Regions from separate parts of the Paenibacillus sp. 1A_MP2 genome, predicted to be linked through region 1. Evidence: riboswitches for the same ligand, from Rfam matches in the RefSeq annotation. Region 1 holds a riboswitch; the other holds the start of a gene.
The links. Region 1 has a riboswitch for ZMP and ZTP ahead of ACTWJ7_RS05315 (TIGR01440 family protein). Riboswitches for the same ligand answer to the same signal wherever they lie in the genome.
Positions count from the first base shown of each region.

Region 1 (10,182 bases):
AGCAAAGCCCCTTTTCTATTCAGCATGCAATATGCTTATTTAGTGCCGTACAGACGGTCTCCTGCATCTCCCAGTCCGGGAACGATATAGCCGTGATCATCCAGACGATCATCCAGCGCAGCAACGTAGATGTCTACATCCGGATGGGCTTCTTGAACGGCTTTTACTCCTTCAGGAGCTGCAACCAGATTCATCATTTTGATTTGTGTGCAGCCGCGTTTTTTGAGCACGTCAATAGCAGCAATGGCAGAACCACCCGTTGCCAGCATCGGATCGATGACAATCAGTTGACGCTCAGTTACGTCTGTAGGCAGCTTGGTGTAATATTCTACCGGTTGCAGTGTTTCCGGGTCACGGAACAGACCAACATGTCCAACTTTTGCAGCTGGCAACAATTTTACAACACCATCCAGCATGCCGAGTCCTGCGCGCAGAATTGGTACCAGTCCGAGCATACGTCCAGAAATAACTTTACCTTGTGTTGCAGCTACAGGAGTCTGTACATCAATCGTCTCCAGCTCAACGTCTCTTGTAATCTCGTAAGCCATCAACGTTGCTACTTCATCCACCAATTCACGAAAATCTTTCGTATTCGTACGCATGTCGCGTATAAACGTCAGTTTGTGTTGAATCAAAGGGTGATCACATATTACTAATTTTCCCATCTAATTTGTCCCTCCGGTATGTTCTTCATGTTCAGCATTACCAAATATGCCTAATCATCATTCATAGGCCCCGATAAATCCTGTATATTATATCATCACCTACACCGAATTACACCATCAAAGGGCACCTAATCATCACAGAAAACCGAATCCTACAAAAATAGGACCGGAAAAATGAGTCTTCCGGTCCTGTTTGCTCGTGATGTTATGTCGTTGAGATGATCAAATGCATGTAAACACAGCAATGCTCCGCAAACAGAATGACCTTTCGATCGCTGTTATCCCCGGATTTTTTTGAACCCCCTTATTAAGGGAAAATCCGGGGATAAAGGCGAACGCTACGCTTCTCCATCTTCATTCTGTCTGCTCCGTCTGAGTGTTTACATTAAGAACACCTCAAATACAAGCAGCACGTGCAATGTTTTTTAGTATTTAAGGTCAGTGTAGAGTGGGAATTGATCGGTCAGTGCAGTTACTTCCGCACGGGCTTCGTCCAATTTCGCTGCATCTTTAGGGTTTTTCAATGTTTTGGCAATAATCTTACCAATCGCCACCATCGCTTCTTCATTCATACCACGGGAAGTAGCGGCAGGTGTACCGATCCGGATTCCGCTCGTTACAAACGGGCTGGTCGGATCAAACGGAATGGCATTTTTGTTCACGGTAATGCCGATGGAATCAAGTACATGCTCAGCTTCCTTACCTGTGATATTCACGCTGCGTGTGTCGATCAGCATCAAGTGGTTGTCTGTACCACCGGATACGATGTTCAATCCTTCAGCAATCAACGTTTCAGCCAGCACCTGTGCATTTTTCACCACATTTTGTGCATATGTTTTGAACGAAGGTTGCAGTGCTTCACCGAAGGCTACCGCTTTGGAAGCAATCACGTGCATCAGAGGTCCGCCTTGGGAACCCGGGAATACCGCTTTATCAATCGCTGCTGCCCATGCTTTGCGGCACAGAATCATACCACCACGAGGTCCACGAAGCGTTTTGTGTGTTGTTGTTGTTACGAAATGCGCATGTGGAACTGGGCTTGGATGCAATCCTGCAGCTACCAGTCCTGCAATATGAGCCATATCCACCATGAACAAAGCGCCTACATCATTGGCGATGGAAGCAAGCTTTTCAAAATCAATGATACGCGGATATGCACTTGCACCTGCAACGATCAATCGAGGACGATGTTTGAATGCGGCTTTGCGCACTTCATCGTAATCAATCAGGAACGTATCTTCTTGTACACCATAAGCCACGAAATTGTACAGCAAGCCGGAAGCATTAACCGGGCTACCATGTGTGAGGTGTCCGCCATGCGCAAGGTTCATGCCCAGTACAGTGTCACCTGGTTTCAAAGCCGCAAGATATACTGCCATGTTCGCTTGTGCACCGGAGTGAGGTTGAACATTGACATGTTCTGCTCCAAACAGTTCTTTGGCACGGTCACGGGCAATGTCCTCAACGATATCGACATGTTCACAACCACCGTAGTAACGTTTGCCTGGATAGCCTTCAGCGTATTTGTTCGTAAGTACAGATCCAAGAGCCTCGATAACTGCTTCGCTTACGATGTTCTCGGATGCGATCAGCTCGATGTTGTTCTGTTGACGTTTCAGTTCAAAATTCATCGCTTCCAGTACTGCCGGGTCATTCTTGCGCAATTGTTCCATGATTAAATTCCTCCCTAAGTGAATTGGTTGAGTAAAAATTAGTCACAAAATGTCGAATCCGGTTGCTCTTCCATGCGATACACTGCGCGCTCGCCACCAATCAACTTGGGACGGGTCAACGCTGTAGTTACACGGGCATCACCAATGTAGCGGAGGGCTGTACGGAAAGGTACTGCCACATGCCGCAAGTGCATGCCAATCATCGTCTCGCCAATATCCAGTCCCGCATGGGCCTGCACATGTTCTGCCAAGCATGGATCGGTCAGCGAGCCATATGCTGCGGATGCCATGGAACCACCTGCTTTGGGCACAGGTACTGCACCCACTTCAGTCAATCCAAGACGTGTAAGCAGAGAACGCTCCATAACCAGTGCGCGGTTCAGATGCTCACAGCATTGGAATACAACATCAAAACCGAACTCCTGCTGCACCTCGCGTATACCCGCAAGGAGCTGCTGCGCCACTTCAACTGCACCGCTTGTACCAATCCGTTTGCCTGCGACTTCACTTGTACTTGTACCGATCACAACCATCTGTCCAGGTCCAAGCTGTCCGGCAAGCGCCAGTTCACGCAGTATGGATGCAGTCTGTTCATGCAATCCGGGTTGTTCCGAATCTAATTCAATAGTCATCCTATCGCCTCCCGATAAAATCATGCCTGGCTTCCTCTTGGCTGCCCTTCGTATTCTTGCATGGCATTTCAGGTACTATTATAGCGAATAATCAGATGAAAGACGAAAAAAAGAGCAGTCTGCGGGTAACGCAGAATTGCTCTTTTGCCCAGGCGACCGGCCGTTCGTTCCGGTGCTCCATTGTGGTTGTGCCCACTTCGTCGCCAGTTACACCGGATCCCTGTTTTCCCATTCATCATAAAACAACCTGCGTTTAAAATCAACGACTAATTTACATCCCATGTCCGTTTTAATAAGGCTTCCAATTACTCCAACTTGTCCAAAAGTCTGTCGAGCGCGGTCCGAATCTCTGCCGCGGCAATGTTGTAATCGTCGCGACTGCCGCCGAACGGGTCCGAAATGTCAAAGCTCGGAATGCGCTGCCTAATCTCGATCGCCCGCTCACGTTCAGATGCCAAAATCTCCTGACCGAGCGCACGTTTCATCTCCAATGTCGCAAACAGGCTGTCCAGTTCCTGAAGATCATTCAGGACTTGCTCGTCATTTTCCACGTATTCTTTCAAAGTATATGTCTTGTGTACCGAGTCAGGAAAAACCTGCATGACATGCTGTTTATGACTGCGTGTCAATGTGAGAATCAGATCGGCCCAGCCAACCAGGTTCGCGCTTAGAAGCGTCGAATGAGGTGGTCCCTCCACGTTGTGATCCCTTAATACGGCCTCCGCATGACGGGAAATCGGCATGCCCGTTGTTGCGGCTACACCTGCGGAACGAACGTCCACTTGAATGCCACGCTCAGACGCCAGTTTACGTAAAAGTCCCTCCGCCATGGGGCTGCGGCAAGTATTCCCTGTACATACAAACAAAATATGTTTCATTGTGGTTAGCCTCCCCATTTTGCAAATGTTGTCGAATCATGTTGAAACTCCATCTGATCCAATGAACCTCATACCTATATATTGAAGACTGCACTAGGCTGTAATTATAGTTAACGTTATATTTTAAAATATAAACAAAAGTCCAAAAGCGAGCAAGATTGCTCCGCCGACCGCTTCTCCATAATCCCCATGTTCTGGCTCACACGCCGTCCCAACAGCAGACCCATAACGGACATTAATCCACCGCATACGCCAAAAGCCAACACTGTTAACACCAAATCACTGCTGAACATGCCGAGCGAGACTCCAACGGAGAACGAATCCACACTGACACTCAGAGAGAATAGAATCACACCGAGCAGAGAGCGATGATCCACCAGTTTGGTGTCTCCCTCCCGGAAAGCGTTCAAAATCATATGGGCACCGAGCAGGACCAGCAAACCGCCAGCTGCATACGTCGTAATGTCACCAAGCAGGGAACTGACATATTTGCCCGTATACATGCCGATGAGCGGCATGATGATGTGAAACAGGGCCGTTACGGTACTGATTCGCAATACGTCTCTCAGACGAATGCCCTTCATGCCAATCCCGATGCCGAGTGAGAACGCGTCGAGTCCGAGTGCGACTGCCATGATCAAAATGGTTACCAACTGCCCTACATGGGCAGACACATCCCACATCCCCATACCCCCAAGTCACGTAAAGGTTCTTGTACACCATATGCGGACAAGGACCTAAACATAACCTGAGAATGTCTGTCTTCAGAACACGATAAAATATCGTCAATGATTTATGATTTGCTACAATACCTGCTTACTCAACCCATTTAATAGCCAATTCTTCCCTAGGTTCCTCAAAATCTTCAAAACCTTTAATTTTCTTTACAGGGTCTTGTAGTGTCGACTTCGCAGCCAAATCATTAAAGTTCTCAAAAGAAGCATGATAAGCGTTAATATTTTCGAATGAATCTTCCAGCTTGTCACTCATCCAATAAAAATCGTTTAAACTTATAGCATTAGTCTTCTTCGCAATTTCCCAAGGGTTATACGTGGACAAACCCAGCGATTCAAGTATTTGATTGGCTCCTTGACGTTCTTTCGGGAAAACACGCTCACTTAGCCAGAGTTTAATATCTTCGTAGCTTGGCTGTTTATCTCTGTCAATGTAGAGTTCACCCGAACTGGTGTGAGTGAGTTTATATAGTCCAAAGGGGTATCCCGCATCCCCTAATTTTCCTGCATCAACTGTTGGCGTATATTTTTTTCCATCCAATGAAAAATGTCCAATAACAACATTTTTATACCTGAGAAAATAAACCTTGGACATGTTTATACCTCCTAGCGATAAACTGCTTAATAAATTCTGCTCTGTCAAATGACATCAACGGAGCATATTTGTTAATTACAGCAATGACCTCTTCAATCGAAATATTAAGATTAATTCCTTGTAGGCTATCTTTATCTACTAAATCCAAAGCTCCACTCAAATTGGTAAAGGGTTTACCTATTGAAAATCCCAAAATTTCTTGACCATCGTTAGCAATATCAGAGCTACTAAACTCTGAACAAAAAGCAAGACCATGATCAAACAGCGGTGCAAAAGGAAATTTACCTTCTTTCCTATCCACTATGAATCCAAAATTTTTCTTATGCCGATCTGTGTTATGAATAATGTAATCAAATACAATCATCTGATCTATATTTTTCTTACCATCATCCAGACCCTCTGCCGTTAGTTCCTTATATAACTCTTTCCCCTTTTTGTCCGTAATCACATCACAGCTAGCAAATTCCTGGTGAGGGAGTTTGAAGGACTGACTAACAATGAACCACATTAAAACCTAGTAATTCACCTATTTCGCACGCTATCTTTTCTGAAAGAGGTTGATCTATAGAGAAGAAAGCGCCTCTGCTGTAACCCGATTTTACGTACAGAAGCCCTGATTTATCATGATGTATATTAAACTTTCTTAGTACGCCTAAAGAAGAAGGTGTTGAGGCTTGTATTTGTGTCGTCCTGGACTGCGGTATAGTAACATCAGCAATATGAAAATCATCTAGCTTGTATTCGCCATATTCTCTTATCCCCGAGCTCACTATAGAATCCACACGAATCCCCCTTAACTTTGGATTACAAACGCGTAGAATAGCCCTTTTCAAACCTTCATAAGGGAAAGACAGACTACACTTTATAGAATGATGAGCAACCCGTAAGTTAGGCACCAGTAGTATTAGTTAGTTTTGGTTACCGACCTGTATGAGTCGGTGACCTGCCGCCTTGAGCAGCCGGTTCATGACGGCTGCTCCCAGCCCTTCGCGCGAGCAGGCTTCAGCCACAATATATGTGGCTCCCTGCTCATCGCAGCTGCGCAGCGCAGCGTACAGCCGGCGCGCTGCTTCCTCCAGCTCGCTGGCTTCGCCCAGCGAGAACACGGCATCGGCGCGGTACTGCTCCGCGTGCTCGGCGAACGCCAGCACTGCGGTGTGCTCCCCGCGCTGCGCCGCCTCTGCGAGGGCGGCGCTGATCCAGGCCGCCACCGCTGCGGGCGGCCCCTCCACCACGCACAGCGCACCTGCGGGCGCGTAGTGCGTGTACTTCATGCCCGGCGAGCGCGGCGCCGGGCTGTCATCGCCACCGGGCCCCTCGGCGAGCAGCGCCGGGTCCGTGGCGACACGGGCGGCAACGGCGGACAGCTGTTCCGCCGTAATGCCGCCAGGGCGCAGGATGGTGACGGTACCGTCGTCACCGACCTGCACCACCGTGGACTCGACGCCCACCCCGGTGGGGCCGCCGTCCACGATGCCGCCGATGCGGCCTGCCAGATCCTCGCGCACATGTGCAGCGAGTGTCGGGCTTGGCCGCCCGGAGCGGTTGGCGCTCGGCGCGGCGACCGGGCATTCCGCCGCCGCGATCAACTGCAAGGCCACCGGATGGTCCGGCATACGCACGGCCACCGTATCCAAACCGGCGGTAACCCGCGGGATACCGCCCCTGGCCTAACCGGCAGCACGAGCGTAAGCGGCCCCGGCCAGAAGGCCGCCATGAGGGCCTCCGCTGTGCTATTCACTTCCGTGACCAGTGAATCCAGCTGGTCACGCTGTGCAATATGCACAATCAGCGGATTGTCTGAAGGCCGCCCCTTGGCTGCAAATACAGCTTCCACCGCTGCTGTGCTGCGAGCGTCAGCGCCCAGACCGTATACCGTCTCGGTCGGGAAGGCTACGGTCTGCCCTTGACGAAGACAGGCTGCGGCATCCTGCAAGTCAGCGAGGGCCTTTTTATACACACTTCCTTTGGCCGCATCTTCAGTATTCTCATTGGTTACCAATACATTGACGTCCCACATGCTCGTAACCATTTTCTCTATACTTCCATCTTTCTCCATGTCATTCATGAAAGACTGATGCAATCGTTCGTTCTCTCTAGTCATATATCCATCATTCCTAAACTTCAGTAAGGTAGTTTATGCAAGAAAACGCGCTTGCGCGCTGCCTTCTTCGCTTATATTTGCTGATTCCTGTAATTATAACATATCTGCTCTTTCCAAGGATGCGGTCAGAATTCTATCTAGCGATTAACATCACGGGGACTTTGACTCCAATCCAGAATAAGACAAAGGGGCACTTCCCTGAATCGAAGCCCCCTGATAAAGCCTATGTCTAGCAGCATGTTATGCAAACAATCCCGTTACCCAGTCCCACAATTTGACGGCCATATCCCACAGGAAGAAACGCGCTTCCGGTGTTGCTGCCTGTACAGATGCTTGTGCATCCCCAGGCTCAGAAGCAGCAGCAGCAGATGCTGTTGCAGGCTTCGCAAGTGCATCACCTGTGCCTGCATCTATGAAGCATAACGGTGGAAACAGCACACACCACCAGTTTTGCCCTTCACCTTTCCCCAGTGTTATCCGTACTGCTTCGTAATCTCCAGCAGGATATACGGTACCCCCATATAATTTGGTTGGAAAAGGAACAACCCCGAGTTCCACCTGATACGAATAGGTTAAGCCACGATTGGCAAGCTCTTCTCCACACGATCCTCAATTTCAGATAAATGCTGACGAATGACCCCACGTGCTTCATCCAGGCTTTGCGGATTCTCCAGTTGAGTTACCCACTCACCCATCTGAGCAACGACCGCGTCACGAATCTCGCGTTTGACCAGCTGATCTCCCGCTGCATCCGAGTTTGCGAGAATACGCAAGCGAATGGATTGTTCCGGAATTGCTGTGGCCGCCACAGCTGCATCGGTTTTCTGACCTTCCCACATCATTATGATCATCATAAGACATACAATAATAAGTCCAATTTGTTTCACGATTCTTCTGCTCATTCCGTTCTCCCCCTCGGCCCCTGTAACTCTCTCATGTCTATCAGTATGCCCGGAAGAGACCGAAGTAAACCTGCTAGATTACAAATCTACTAAAATTTAAATAGGATGGACAGACTTAAAACGAAAGGACCGTTAGCATGCCTTATGTCTGACGAAAATCAAAGAAGCGCCTGCCCATGGAACACTTGTCGGCTGGCACTTCCTTGATCCATCTCAATTCTAGCCTACCCTCTTGTTATCAAGCTGCATGGAGCTCTTGCTTCTCAGTTACTTATTCACCCGAAAAGCTTCCCATGCCCCGCCAACCGAATTGCGGCTTGCTACAAGCTTACCGCCATTATTCAGATCACAGGTCACATACAAGTTATTGGCGAGGGCTTGCAATGCAATTGTTCCATCACCCAAATCCACACGATTGAACTTCTCCCATTGCTGAATGGTTGTGGCTTTGGCGATCAGAGCACCACCCACGTTAACATCTGCTGTGACATATTTATTATTGATTTTGGACTTGAGGGACACCGTTCCATCGGAGTTAGTGATCCATTCAAAAAGCTCCCAGTCTCCTGCCGTTGTCCGATTGGCGACAAGCTGGTCATTGCCCTTATTCTCGGCGGAGACAATTTGCTGATTCGCTTGTGCAACCAAATACGCGTACCCGCTTGGATTTGGCGGCTGCACCGAACCACCACCTGTAACCTCTGAATATACGGCCTGAAGCAGCGCACCAGATCGGTCATTGCTGTACTCCCAGAACATGATACCACCCAGATTGCTGTTTTTCACATATTGTACCTTCAGGCTGAGCGATTGCGGGTCGTCATAGGAGATAAAGGTATTCCCATTAAACAGATATGGAGCTTGGGCACTGCTGTCCCAATACCGTGTATATCCGTTTTTATTCAAATATTGGCTGACAATCGTGTTGTAATCGGGTTCAAATCCACCGGAACCAGGTCTGTCCAGACCATTATTTGAATTCTGGACACCAGTCCAGGCCCGGCCGTAAAAGGCTCCACCAATGACCAGCTTGTTCGCGGGAACACCGCTGTTTCTGAATAGATTGACCGCAGACGTTACACTTATATCTCTACCGGACAAGTTCGTATGATGACCTGTGGTTGCGTCCCAGGTTCCATGAAAATCGTAAGTCATCAGATTGATCCAATCCAGCAATGGCGTGATATTATTGATTTCCACACCGTTCAGATAACTACTGCTCGCTCCTGCGGCAATAGTCAGCAGATATTGCTTTCCATTAATTTGTCCTTGAGCATTCAGCTTCTCACGAACCTTCGAGAGCAGTTGTGTGAAATTTTGTTTATCCTGCGGTCGTGCAGTTGTACCGGCAGCAGGGTTAGTAGGATATTCCCAATCCAGATCGACGCCATCCAGATTATTGGAGGTTACCAGTTGCACAATACTGTCGGCAAACGTTGTACGTGAGGCGTCTGTTAGCGCGGCGTCAGAGAAACCGTTAGCTCCCCAGCCACCGACAGACAATAACACCTTCAGGTCAGGGTTTCTGGATTTTAATCCAACCATGAGCTGCAGTTTGGTACGATCTGTATTGGTAATCGTCGCTTTGCCGTTGGAGATGAGCGCGAAGGAGTAATTGATATGAGAGAGCTGCTCTGCCTTGATATCATTCGCGGTCCAATTGGCCCACCCCGCCACATAAGCAATGATTTTCTTCGGGAGTGGAGCAGCCCCTGCCTTCTTGGCAGGACCAATGACAATCGTTGAAGCTATTAATGCTAAAGATAAAAACAAGAGCATGAACACTTTTACGATCGATGGGGCCTTACCAACTCGATTAATATTCATTTTCGAACGCTCCTTCGGGGTTTAAATTTTTAAATTCAGCAGCGTGGCCTATGACTGTATCCCACTTCACAGGAGGGCCGCGCCCTGCAATTCTCACCTCTTCCTTCATCAACGCCGCTGTGCATCCATACCTGTACGTGTTAACGCACATAGCTTCTCATCCTTTCTGCTT
Region 1 covers NZ_JBQQCS010000001.1:1,046,091-1,056,272, reverse strand. Annotated here, with positions in the region: gene upp (uracil phosphoribosyltransferase) at 36-665, opposite strand; gene glyA (serine hydroxymethyltransferase) at 1,091-2,338, opposite strand; gene ACTWJ7_RS05315 (TIGR01440 family protein) at 2,377-2,970, opposite strand; ZMP/ZTP riboswitch at 3,110-3,191, opposite strand; gene ACTWJ7_RS05310 (low molecular weight protein arginine phosphatase) at 3,276-3,848, opposite strand; partial or broken gene ACTWJ7_RS05305 (manganese efflux pump MntP) at 3,972-4,531, opposite strand; gene ACTWJ7_RS05300 (hypothetical protein) at 4,665-5,177, opposite strand; gene ACTWJ7_RS05295 (HipA domain-containing protein) at 5,149-5,625, opposite strand; gene ACTWJ7_RS05290 (hypothetical protein) at 5,669-5,959, opposite strand; partial or broken gene ACTWJ7_RS05285 (L-threonylcarbamoyladenylate synthase) at 6,086-7,281, opposite strand; partial or broken gene spoIIR (stage II sporulation protein R) at 7,522-8,183, opposite strand; gene ACTWJ7_RS05275 (glycosyl hydrolase family 18 protein) at 8,451-10,010, opposite strand.

Region 2 (10,182 bases), 3.0 Mb from region 1:
TCCGTCTGGTTACAATGGAAGCCGCCAACCTGCCAGCCTCATTTTTAGAAAAGCTGGATAACGCAACGGAAGAGGGGATTATCAGGAGGTTTACCGAGTTTGGACAAACCGGACTGCTCGATGTGCCAGATCCTATAATGGCTACAAAGCACTTCGCTGCCTTAACGTTTTTATTGGTATTTGATCAACCAAGAAAAACCGGTACATTAGAGGAGGAACAAACCAAACGTATCATCACTGAAGGCGTACGCGTCTTTCTTTGCGCTTATGGAAAACGTACCGTTTAAGAGGAAAATCAAACAACTCAAAAGAGATGCCCTGGCTAATCTACATTAGCGTGGAGCATCTCTTTATGTTCAACGAATTACTTTGCAGCATATGAGGCTTGCTTAAATTGTTAGGGCACTTTACGATGTTCCGGCTTATTCTCCGCGAACAACACGAAAACCCTGATCGGGACCAAATCCATTGGCATCGAATTTACCTCGAAAAGCGATCTCGTTATTGTTGACACCGCCGATCCAGCCTCCGCCCTTAACCACCCGAAAGGAAGCAATTTGACTCTCCGCGTCGATGTACCAGTCCCAGCACCATTCTCTTACATTACCAGACATATCGTATATTCCAAGCTCGTTCGGCTTTTGTGTACCAATCGATTTGGTTTTGTTTTTATTGCTCTCTATGGCAGGCCAGTTCCAATCTCCAGTTAAGATTTTGTCCCGGCGTTCTTCCAATACCATGCTACTTCGTCGGCGTTATTGCTGCCGCTGTATGTGTAATTCTTGCTCTCCTGACCTCCGGCTGCGGCATACTCCCACTCCGCTTCTGTAGGCAGTCGGTAACCGTTAGTTCCCTCATTAATGGTTACTGTCCACTTTAAATTATCGTTATCATTCTTATTATTCAGGTCTTGGGTATCCTTATCGATGTTGTAATGCGGCTTCAAGCCCTCTTGTATACTTCTTTGGTTACAATACTCTACCGCGTCATACCAACTCACCATTTCTACTGGCAATTGATCTCCTTTGAATCCGGAAGGATTATTTCCCATGACATCCTCCCACTCTTTTTGAGTTACCTCATATTTCCCGATATAAAAATTCGACAGGGTCACATTTCTTCCAGCAAAATTGGACTTGTTGTTCTTAAACGTCCCGCCTTGCACGAATACAAGGTTATCCTTCGGTTCGGGTTTATCCTGCGAACAAGCGCTGATCACTATCATTGTTGCTATTAAAAAGAACATTAATAGCTTTCTCATTGAACGATCTCCTTTAAGCTAATGGGAAAATAACAGGCTATGATACCTGCCATCCGTTAACGTTGAAGGCCATTTGCTCGATAAGAAACGGCCTTCAACGAATTAGGACGGACTGGTTGGATCTGAGGGGAAGGCCATAGGCCTGCCCTAATGTATAAAAATCTGTTTTACTTTCATAGAAAGGCTTACCGTGGATTGGTTACCACACCGTTACGTTGGAACTTCCGCTGCTCTGATATCCTTCTGTCGCTAACACCTGATAAGACCAACTGCTACCCAGATTCATGCCTTTGCTTGCCCATGCGTTCACATGGTTGCTGAATGTAATAGCAGAGTTAACCCCGGTCGCTCTCTTCGACTGTCTTACACTCCAGTACTGCGCAAAGGTTTGTGTTCCGTCAATGGAAGGTGCGTTGTATCGCATGGTTGTATAGATGTCATAGGTACCCCCATCACTGGTTACGGTACCTTTAAACGTTCCGGTTGGTCGATACGTACCCCAGCTATCCACAACGTAATATTCGATAAGTGCATTTCTCGTCCATCCGTAAAGGGTCAAATACCCATTGCCAGATGGTGCAAAGACACCTGCATTATAATTAATAGTCCGGTTTGGAGAACCGACGTTCCAACCTTTACCAACTACAAAATTCCCTGTATTCTGCCACGTTACACTGTAATTACCGCCTGATCCATTAACAGCATTGACTGTTCCGCCGCCATCGGTCCAATTTTGCCAATAATCTGTTGCCGCACTTGAAGTTGCTGCAAACACACCAAAACTCATAGAAGCCGCAAGAACGACCGTCAACAATTTTTTACTGAATTTAAACATACTCTACCTCCCGATATGATTGTATTTTCACTATAAAACTCGTTTAGTTTGATTCTCTGGGATGTGTCCGGTTTACCCATTGGTCTTTTTTTTACTTTTACCTCCTTTCTGACTAAATTATAGAATGATAGCGTTTACATAAAAACCTGACAAACTATAGAATAATCTCTAATATGTTTAGATATAGCGATTCATGTCGTTGGAATTAAGGTGTATATATTGGTCTCAAAAAGAGCACTACCTGAACAAGTCAGTTTACCGTATCTTTTTACGTACTTGGTTCGTTTATAAAGAGATACCTTATTTATATATTTCTTTCTATGGAGGACTAATAATATGGAAATTTCAATGGGAGTCGAAATGCTTCATCTGGATTATCACGGGAATGTCATCCACCCCATTCTTTTAAAGGATCAAGAAATGACTATTCTAATAGACACTGGTTTTCCAGGTCAATTCGAGGATTTACGTGCGGCGATAGAAATGGCTGGTGTCTCGTTAGACAAACTAAATGCAGTAATTTTGACCCATCAGGATGTCGATCATATAGGGAATCTTCCGGAGATTTTGCAAGCCTGTCGAAACGAAATTAAAGTATATGCACACGAACTGGATAAGCCGTACATCCAGGGAGAGCTACCTCTTTTAAAAGATAGTCACCTGGAAAATCCCCCGAAGGGTACAGTGAACAATACCTTAATAGATGGTCAGGAATTGCCGTTTTGTGGCGGGATTCGTGTTATTCACACGCCTGGGCATACGCCAGGTCATATCAGTCTTTATTTGAAGGAAAGTAAAACGCTCATTGCAGGGGATTCGATGTATAGTGTAGACGGAATGCTCGGGGGAATTCATGCACCGACCACACCGGACATGAATTCAGCACGGCTCTCGTTGAAAAAGTATTTAGATCTAGACATCACATCCGTGATTTGTTACCACGGGGGATTAAGTGATGTTAATGTAAAAGATCAGATATCAGACCTCATCCAAGGTTGATCTTTTGAAGAATCAATGTTGTGCATTAACTCTAAATATTAGAAAAAATTTATATATCAGTGATTTTAAAAGGAGACACCTTAGCTTACTGAGATTATAAATCAAAGAGACGATTCTTCAGGTGCTCGTCACCAGTGGAACGTCTTTTTTCGTTGAAGAGAATAAGTAAATCATTGGACATTTTTGTTGCAAATCCATAATTGTTCGTATAAAATAAAACAAATTAGTTGTTCTATAAATATAGAACAATAAAAACAAGGGGGAAATTCGAGCTATGAACTACAAAGTGGAAGTTGATTTTGCACCCATTTATGAATGTGTGAGTAGCCTGACGGTTTTCATGAGCAAACAGAATCATAATGCTCTGGATGCTGGAAAACTATGGGTTAGAGAAGTACAGGATCGATTCGCCCCCGCCAAACTCCAACAAATGCGGGAGACGATGAAACTTGTAGACGATTTTAGCCTTGCGCCTTATATATGGAGTTGTCCTGGAGAACGCTCAGTGAGTGACTTTTTGGATTGGCTTGAAGACCTGTCCACAGGCCAGCTGTATGACATCGCTGCTAACGTGAAGTTGTCCGTCCCCTCCAATCTCCCGGAACTGCGCACTCGGACGTCCGAAGCGCTGCGTGAATGGAATGCCCACTATTTCAGTCAAATCGATTCGGCGATTATCGAAGGTCTTGCCTTAGAAGCTGAAGCAAGAAGGTCCAGTCTAAACGGAACCAATGACCTAGAGGTCTATGAGGAGGCAACGGAAGGTATGCGTCTATACCCTACCCCTCTGCTCAAACAAGTGATTCTAATCCCTCAATATCATGCTCGTCCCTTTGTCACCTCAGCCATCTTTGATGAAGTGATTTTCACCAGTTACTCTGCAGATATTCTCCCACCAGCAACGGGCCGGCCTGAACATAGGTTGTTACGTCTAACACGAGCATTGTCCGACGAGACCAGATTATACATCCTCCGCCTGTTAGCTGGAAGGCAGTTAACATTCACCGAGATCGTTAGCGAGGTTAAACTTTCTAAGAGCACAGTACACTACCACCTGATTTCATTGAGGGCAGCAGGGCTTGTCATCGTACATTATAACCAGAAAACTACCTCTTACAGCTTGCGTGTAGAAGCTCTCAACAAGCTTTCGGAACAGATTTCAGCTTATATTGAAGAATGATGATAATTCCCTTTAGCCTACACACACGGAGGAATACTCATGCTTAAGCGCAGTTATTATGGTTTACTAGCTACTGTCACTCTGAGTTCATTTGGTGACGTATTTGGTCTTCTGGCTATGGAATGGCTTGTCTATGAAATAACTGCATCTAAGATGGCCATGGGTGCGATGGCACTAAGCTTTAGCATTCCAGAAGTGGCCTTTCGATTGCTCGGCTCGCCATTATCCGATCGGTTACACCGAGGGCGGTTCATGGCAGTGCTTGCTGCTATTAGGTTGCTTGCTCTCTTATTACCGCTGAGTCTGGGACTCGCAGGCCACTTGCAATTATGGCACCTTTTTCTGGCCGCAGGTCTGAGCGGGGCATGTTCTGCCCTATTCATGCCCACCGCAATGGCAATTGTTCCGGGAGTATCAGATGAACGCAAGCTGGTGCGAGCATTCGCGGTAATCGACGGCTGCCGTAATGCAGCTGCCCTGTTGGGCCCAGCCTTGGCCGGAGCACTTACAGCCGCCGCCGGGGCGTTGCCAACACTTGGCATCAACGCTGTTTGTTACACCGCCGCCATTGCCACGTTGCTTTATCTGCCCACAATGCAGAAGCCAGTTGCATCAAAAGCCTCCTTTTCAATTAAAGCTTATCTCAGAGATATCCATGAAGGTTTCTCCTTTTATCGTCGCTTCCCGGCCATGCTTTCGATTATGGGAATGGTTTCGATCAGCAACATGTCTTCTGTAGCCATCTGGACCATGATGATTCCTTTTGTTCGTGAAGTGTTAGATCGGGATGCCACTGCAATGGGCACACTCACCACTGCTTCAGCATGTGGAACATTGGTAGGACTAGTGGTCATCTCGTGGATGGGTGAAATCAAAAAACGACGATCAGTCATGCTGTGCAGCCTAGCAATCATCGGTCTTTTTAACGCTTTACTGGGCCTATTCCCAAGTTACCCATTTGCGCTCGTTGCCTTATGTGCCGCTGGTGCAGCAGGACCTTTCTTTGGTTCTCTCAGTTCTTCTTTGCACGGCACACTTGTCCCTGGACCTCTGCAAGGCCGAGTCAACTCCATACGGTTCTTAATTGGGGCGGACTGCAGCCTTTAGGTGCTTTTGCAGGTGCAGCAATTGCAGAACTCTATGGTCTGCCTTTCTTATTCTTGTCTTTGGGTCTTCTTCCCTTGTTTTGTTCGGCCGCAGCAGTATTCATTCCAAATTTGAAGAATTTAGATGGTGATTTATCTACTTTACAGAATAGCACACAATTAAATTCTCATAACAAGGTAATTAACACATTATAAAAAATCATTTTTTAAAAGAAGTGAAGTTCTGGATTAATCGTGTGTATCCGCCTTAGCTGACTTGTATTCTTCCAAACGGATACACAGCGCATAAAAAGAAAGACAATTCCTTTCAAGGTATTGTCTTTCCTCATTCATTTTAATTCTCTTCCCCACATCTTCACCACTACAGCAGTTCGAACTGAAGCTGAGGTTCAGGTACCTGAGCTTTCCCTTTGGGCTGTTCACCAGCGTATCCCAATTCCAGAACCGCAGCAATACGCTCGTTGCCAAGTACGCCAAATGTTTCAGCACGGCTCCGGTCGTACATCCAGTCATGCAACGTGCTACGTACCCCGAGTCCCTGTTCATAGGCAAGCAAGCGAAAATTTTGGATTAGACAGTATACGGCTGCAAAGTCCTCTTCCCGCTTATGGTGATCCGCCTCTTCCTTCACCAAGACCAGAAGATACGCTGGCGCGTGCTTCTGCAATCCCTGCATGAGTTTCCCATTATGGTTATCGGCAAAAATAAACCGCCATGGCTCACGGAGCCCATCGTTCGGTGCCCATACGGCGTGATTGAGCAATTTAAGGATTAGCTCTTGCGATACCGGTCGATCCAAAAAATCTTTCGGACTATGCATGTCCCCTTCCAGCTCAGACAGTTTCATTTTTACATCTTCCCCTTCCTTTTACGTAGTCTGGCCCTGTAAAACAGTCCACTTCTGCTCAGCGGGTGTTCTTTTCCGGCTTCTTGGCGCTTTGTCAAAGTATCCTATATGAAGAATGCCAACAAATCTTTCATTCTCGCGCAGACCAATTCCTTTAAAAAATCCTTCATGCTGAATCATGGACTCTGTATCCCACAGCATGCCTAACCCTCGTTCCCATCCCAGCAGTTGGAAGCTCTGCATCATTTCGCAGGCAGCGGCATAATTGCGGTCATTAGTCAGACGATCCGGCCCTACAGCAGACATAACAATGACATGGGCAGGAATATCAGTGAATCTCTTTTTAAACACATCCAGCAGTTTTCCCGGAATCAGCTTACCGAGCTTGCTCTGCGACATCTGTTCCAGCATACAGTCCACCAGCCGTTTGCGTGCTTCTGGAGTTCCGGCATATACAACACGCCACGAACCAGCGTCAACGATTGGTTGAAGCCTTGTTGCCCTGTGCAGCAATTCAACAACCAGCTCCTGTTCCACAGGGGTTGCATTACATTTACGAATACTTCTGCGTTCCCTGATCAATTCCACCAGACTCAATCGCTTCACTCTCCTTTGGTTTATCTGGATTCCATATCCATGCTGCTGTCTTGAAGAAATTGATGTATTATTTTCAGCTCTGGTTCCGAATATTTGTCCAAAGAACGATAGAACCGTTCAGCCTCAAGTACATGCAGACGTTCATGCAATTCAAAAATCTTCTTTCCTTGTGGGGACAACCGGAAATAGCTTTCCTTCTTGTTGTCATTCATTTTCGTACGTTTGACGAATCCTTCCTCCAGCAGTTTGTTGCCGATCTTGGTAATACTTGCTTTGGACAAATTCATCGCCTCGGCAATGCCCGTATTGTTAATGGGCTCATGCCTGCCAATGCAATCTATCATATGAACTGCAGTCAAATGCTGGGGATTTTCTCGATGCTTTCCCGCTGGGCGATACTTAGAAAATGTTCGATTTCCGTATCCTTGTGATTCTCATATACATGTAAAAACCGGATAAATTGGTCATACAGTAACTGTTTTGTTCGATCTTTTGAATCCATTCTGCAATCGCCCCTTATTTACTTGTAAACAATAAAAAAACCTTAAATAATCTATATTATTCACTAATTAAATCTTAAATAGTTTACTTGTTAACAATATATCATGATTGATAACGGTTATCAACTATATTCTCTGGCTATGGAAATTTGGAATGTTAGAGAGATCCATTACCTATTGAACATTTCTTCTTTTTCAAGTACTATAAATTTAAACAATTCAAACGACCATATGTGACTGGCGAACACGGTGAACCGTGAGGGAGCATATGGTTTGTAATAAGCCGTACGCCTGGGCAGAGGTAAGGAATATTTATTTCCTTGCCTCTTTTTATGTTGAAAGGGCGATGTGAAAATGAGTACAGACACACTGATCTTGAATGGACAAACGGTAGCAGATTTTATGAAGGAAGACATGGCCACAAAGGTTGGCATCCTTAAGGAAAAAGGCATTCAGCCTTGTCTCGCTACAATTCTCGTCGGAGATGATCCTTCCTCAGCGACCTATGTGCGTATGAAAGGAAATGCTTGTGCTCGCTTAGGCGTGCATTCCATTAAGGTCGTTCTTTCTGCGGATACCACCACGGATGAATTGATTCAAGAAATTAACAAACTAAATGATGACCCTTCCGTACACGGTATTTTGCTTCAGCACCCTGTCCCGAATCATATTGATGAAAGAGCAGCTTTTGACGCCATTCGTATCGAAAAAGACGTTGATGGTGTAACGACCCTCGGTTTTGCACTTAATGCTTTTGGAGAAGCCGAATTCCCTTCCTGTACACCACAGGCTATCATGCGTATTCTGGATTTCTACAATATTCAAATTGAGGGCAAACACGCGGTGGTCATCGGAAGAAGTCCAATTCTGGGCAAGCCGGTCTCAGCCATGCTGCTAAACCGGAATGCAACGGTGACAACCTGCCACTCTAAAACTGTGAATCTGGAAGAGATCGTGAAGCTTGGTGATATCGTCATTGCAGCCGTGGGTAAACCCCTGTTTGTCAAAGGAGACTGGATTAAACCGGGTGCTGTCGTTATTGACGCAGGTTATAACAAAGGGAATGTCGGAGATGTGGACTATGAAGCTTGCTTTGTTCCTTCTTCGGCTATTACACCTGTACCGGGCGGCGTTGGACCTGTAACAATCGCAACGCTCATCGAACATACGATTAAATCTGCCTATAAGCTATCTGAAAATGCATAATGAAATAGCCCAAAAAACAAGGTTCCTCCGATTGACGAGGGGCCTTGTTTGTCTTTGAATACGGCTATAATTGAAAATAAGAACATATATATATCTTTTTTTCTCTTTTACAAACGGTTCATATCTATATTATTATGAACAAGGCATGGGGAAGGAGATAAACATAACTTGAAACCTTTAGTACAGCTGCTGCATTTTGGTTATCATCAAGCGATGAGTTGCATTTTTCCTGTGGCGATCTTTGGAACGTTGGCCCTCTCTAGCGTAATTCAGATCCCCTTTCTTTATCGCTATGATGCCATTCTGCTGATTTTATTAGCAGTGCAATACCTTATGTACCGGAGCGGATTGGAAACACGTGATGAAATCAAAGTCATATGTATATTTCACGTGATTGGTTTGGTGCTGGAGATGTATAAAGTGTGGATGGGATCCTGGTCATACCCTGAGCCTGGATATACCAAGCTCTTTGGTGTTCCCCTTTATAGTGGATTTATGTATGCAAGTGTAGCAAGCTTTATGTGTCAAATATGGCGCAGATTGCGTATGGACATGACTGGATGGCCCGGGTTCACATCTTCGGTTCTGTTAGGTGGAGCCGTCTATATCAACTTTTTCACACATCATTTTATTCCCGATTTTCGTTGGTGGTTGACCGCTCTTGTATTTATTGTTTTTCGAAAAACGTGGATTATCTATCGGGTACGATTAACGACCTATCGCATGCCGCTTACACTCGCTTTCATCATCGTAGGTTTCTTCATCTGGACGGCTGAAAATATAGCTACCTTTTTTAATGGCTGGAAATATCCTGACCAACACGACTCCTGGCAGCTGGTTAGTTTTAGCAAGATCAGTTCGTGGTTCCTTTTGGTTATCATTAGTGTCATCATTGTTGCCCAGCTTAAATATGTCAAAGCCAATCGAAAGTAGGTTCTATACATTTGCAAGTTCTGAAAGATAACCGTTATGATTGTATGGAATGCTGAGTTGGTAAATGAAGAAAATATGAGTAGGAGGATACAATGGAAGACGTTATTTTGTGGTTGAAATATGTATTATTAGGTATCGTACAAGGGGCTACTGAGCCTATTCCGGTTTCTTCAAGTGGACATTTAATTATTGCTCAACGATTGCTTGGCATGAAGCAGAATGGATTATCCTTTGAAATTTTGACAAACACGGCCTCACTGATTGCCATTATGTTTATCTTTCGGGAAGATATCAAAAAACTTATTGTCGGAGGCTGGCGATTCCTAATCTCTCGCAATGCAGCGTACAGAGCAGATTTCATGTTTTGTCTATACATAATCATTGGTACTCTCCCTGCTGCGATCGGAGCTGTGCTATTCAAGGATAAAATCGAAGAAATTTTCACTTCTGTTTATACGGTTGCGATTAGTTTACTGATCACCGGGGTTGCTCTGTGGCTCATTCGAAACCTTCGCGGGCGGAAAAGAGATGGCGATTTGTCGGTGAAAGACGCAGTACTGGTAGGTCTGGCTCAGGCCGTGGCTCTTATTCCGGGGATAAGCCGCTCTGGTGCAACAGTCATTGCATCGATCGCTGTCGGGATGAAACAGGAAACGGCTTTGAAATTTTCCTTTATGCTCTATATTCCAATTAGCATCGGCGGGGTAATATTAGGTGC
Region 2 covers NZ_JBQQCS010000001.1:4,014,613-4,024,794, forward strand. Annotated here, with positions in the region: gene ACTWJ7_RS19725 (TetR/AcrR family transcriptional regulator) at 1-287, shown strand, start outside; partial or broken gene ACTWJ7_RS19730 (formylglycine-generating enzyme family protein) at 423-1,261, opposite strand; gene ACTWJ7_RS19735 (glycoside hydrolase family 11 protein) at 1,461-2,096, opposite strand; gene ACTWJ7_RS19740 (MBL fold metallo-hydrolase) at 2,433-3,095, shown strand; gene ACTWJ7_RS19745 (ArsR/SmtB family transcription factor) at 3,370-4,275, shown strand; gene ACTWJ7_RS19750 (MFS transporter) at 4,315-5,382, shown strand; gene ACTWJ7_RS19755 (nitroreductase family protein) at 5,743-6,228, opposite strand; gene ACTWJ7_RS19760 (nitroreductase family protein) at 6,250-6,816, opposite strand; gene ACTWJ7_RS19765 (MarR family transcriptional regulator) at 6,846-7,169, opposite strand; ZMP/ZTP riboswitch at 7,549-7,629, shown strand; gene ACTWJ7_RS19770 (bifunctional 5,10-methylenetetrahydrofolate dehydrogenase/5,10-methenyltetrahydrofolate cyclohydrolase) at 7,680-8,531, shown strand; gene ACTWJ7_RS19775 (DUF817 domain-containing protein) at 8,700-9,464, shown strand; gene ACTWJ7_RS19780 (undecaprenyl-diphosphate phosphatase) at 9,557-10,182, shown strand, end outside.
Region 2: linked by a shared signal. The riboswitch ahead of ACTWJ7_RS19770 (bifunctional 5,10-methylenetetrahydrofolate dehydrogenase/5,10-methenyltetrahydrofolate cyclohydrolase) and the one ahead of ACTWJ7_RS05315 (TIGR01440 family protein) in region 1 are both predicted to bind ZMP and ZTP.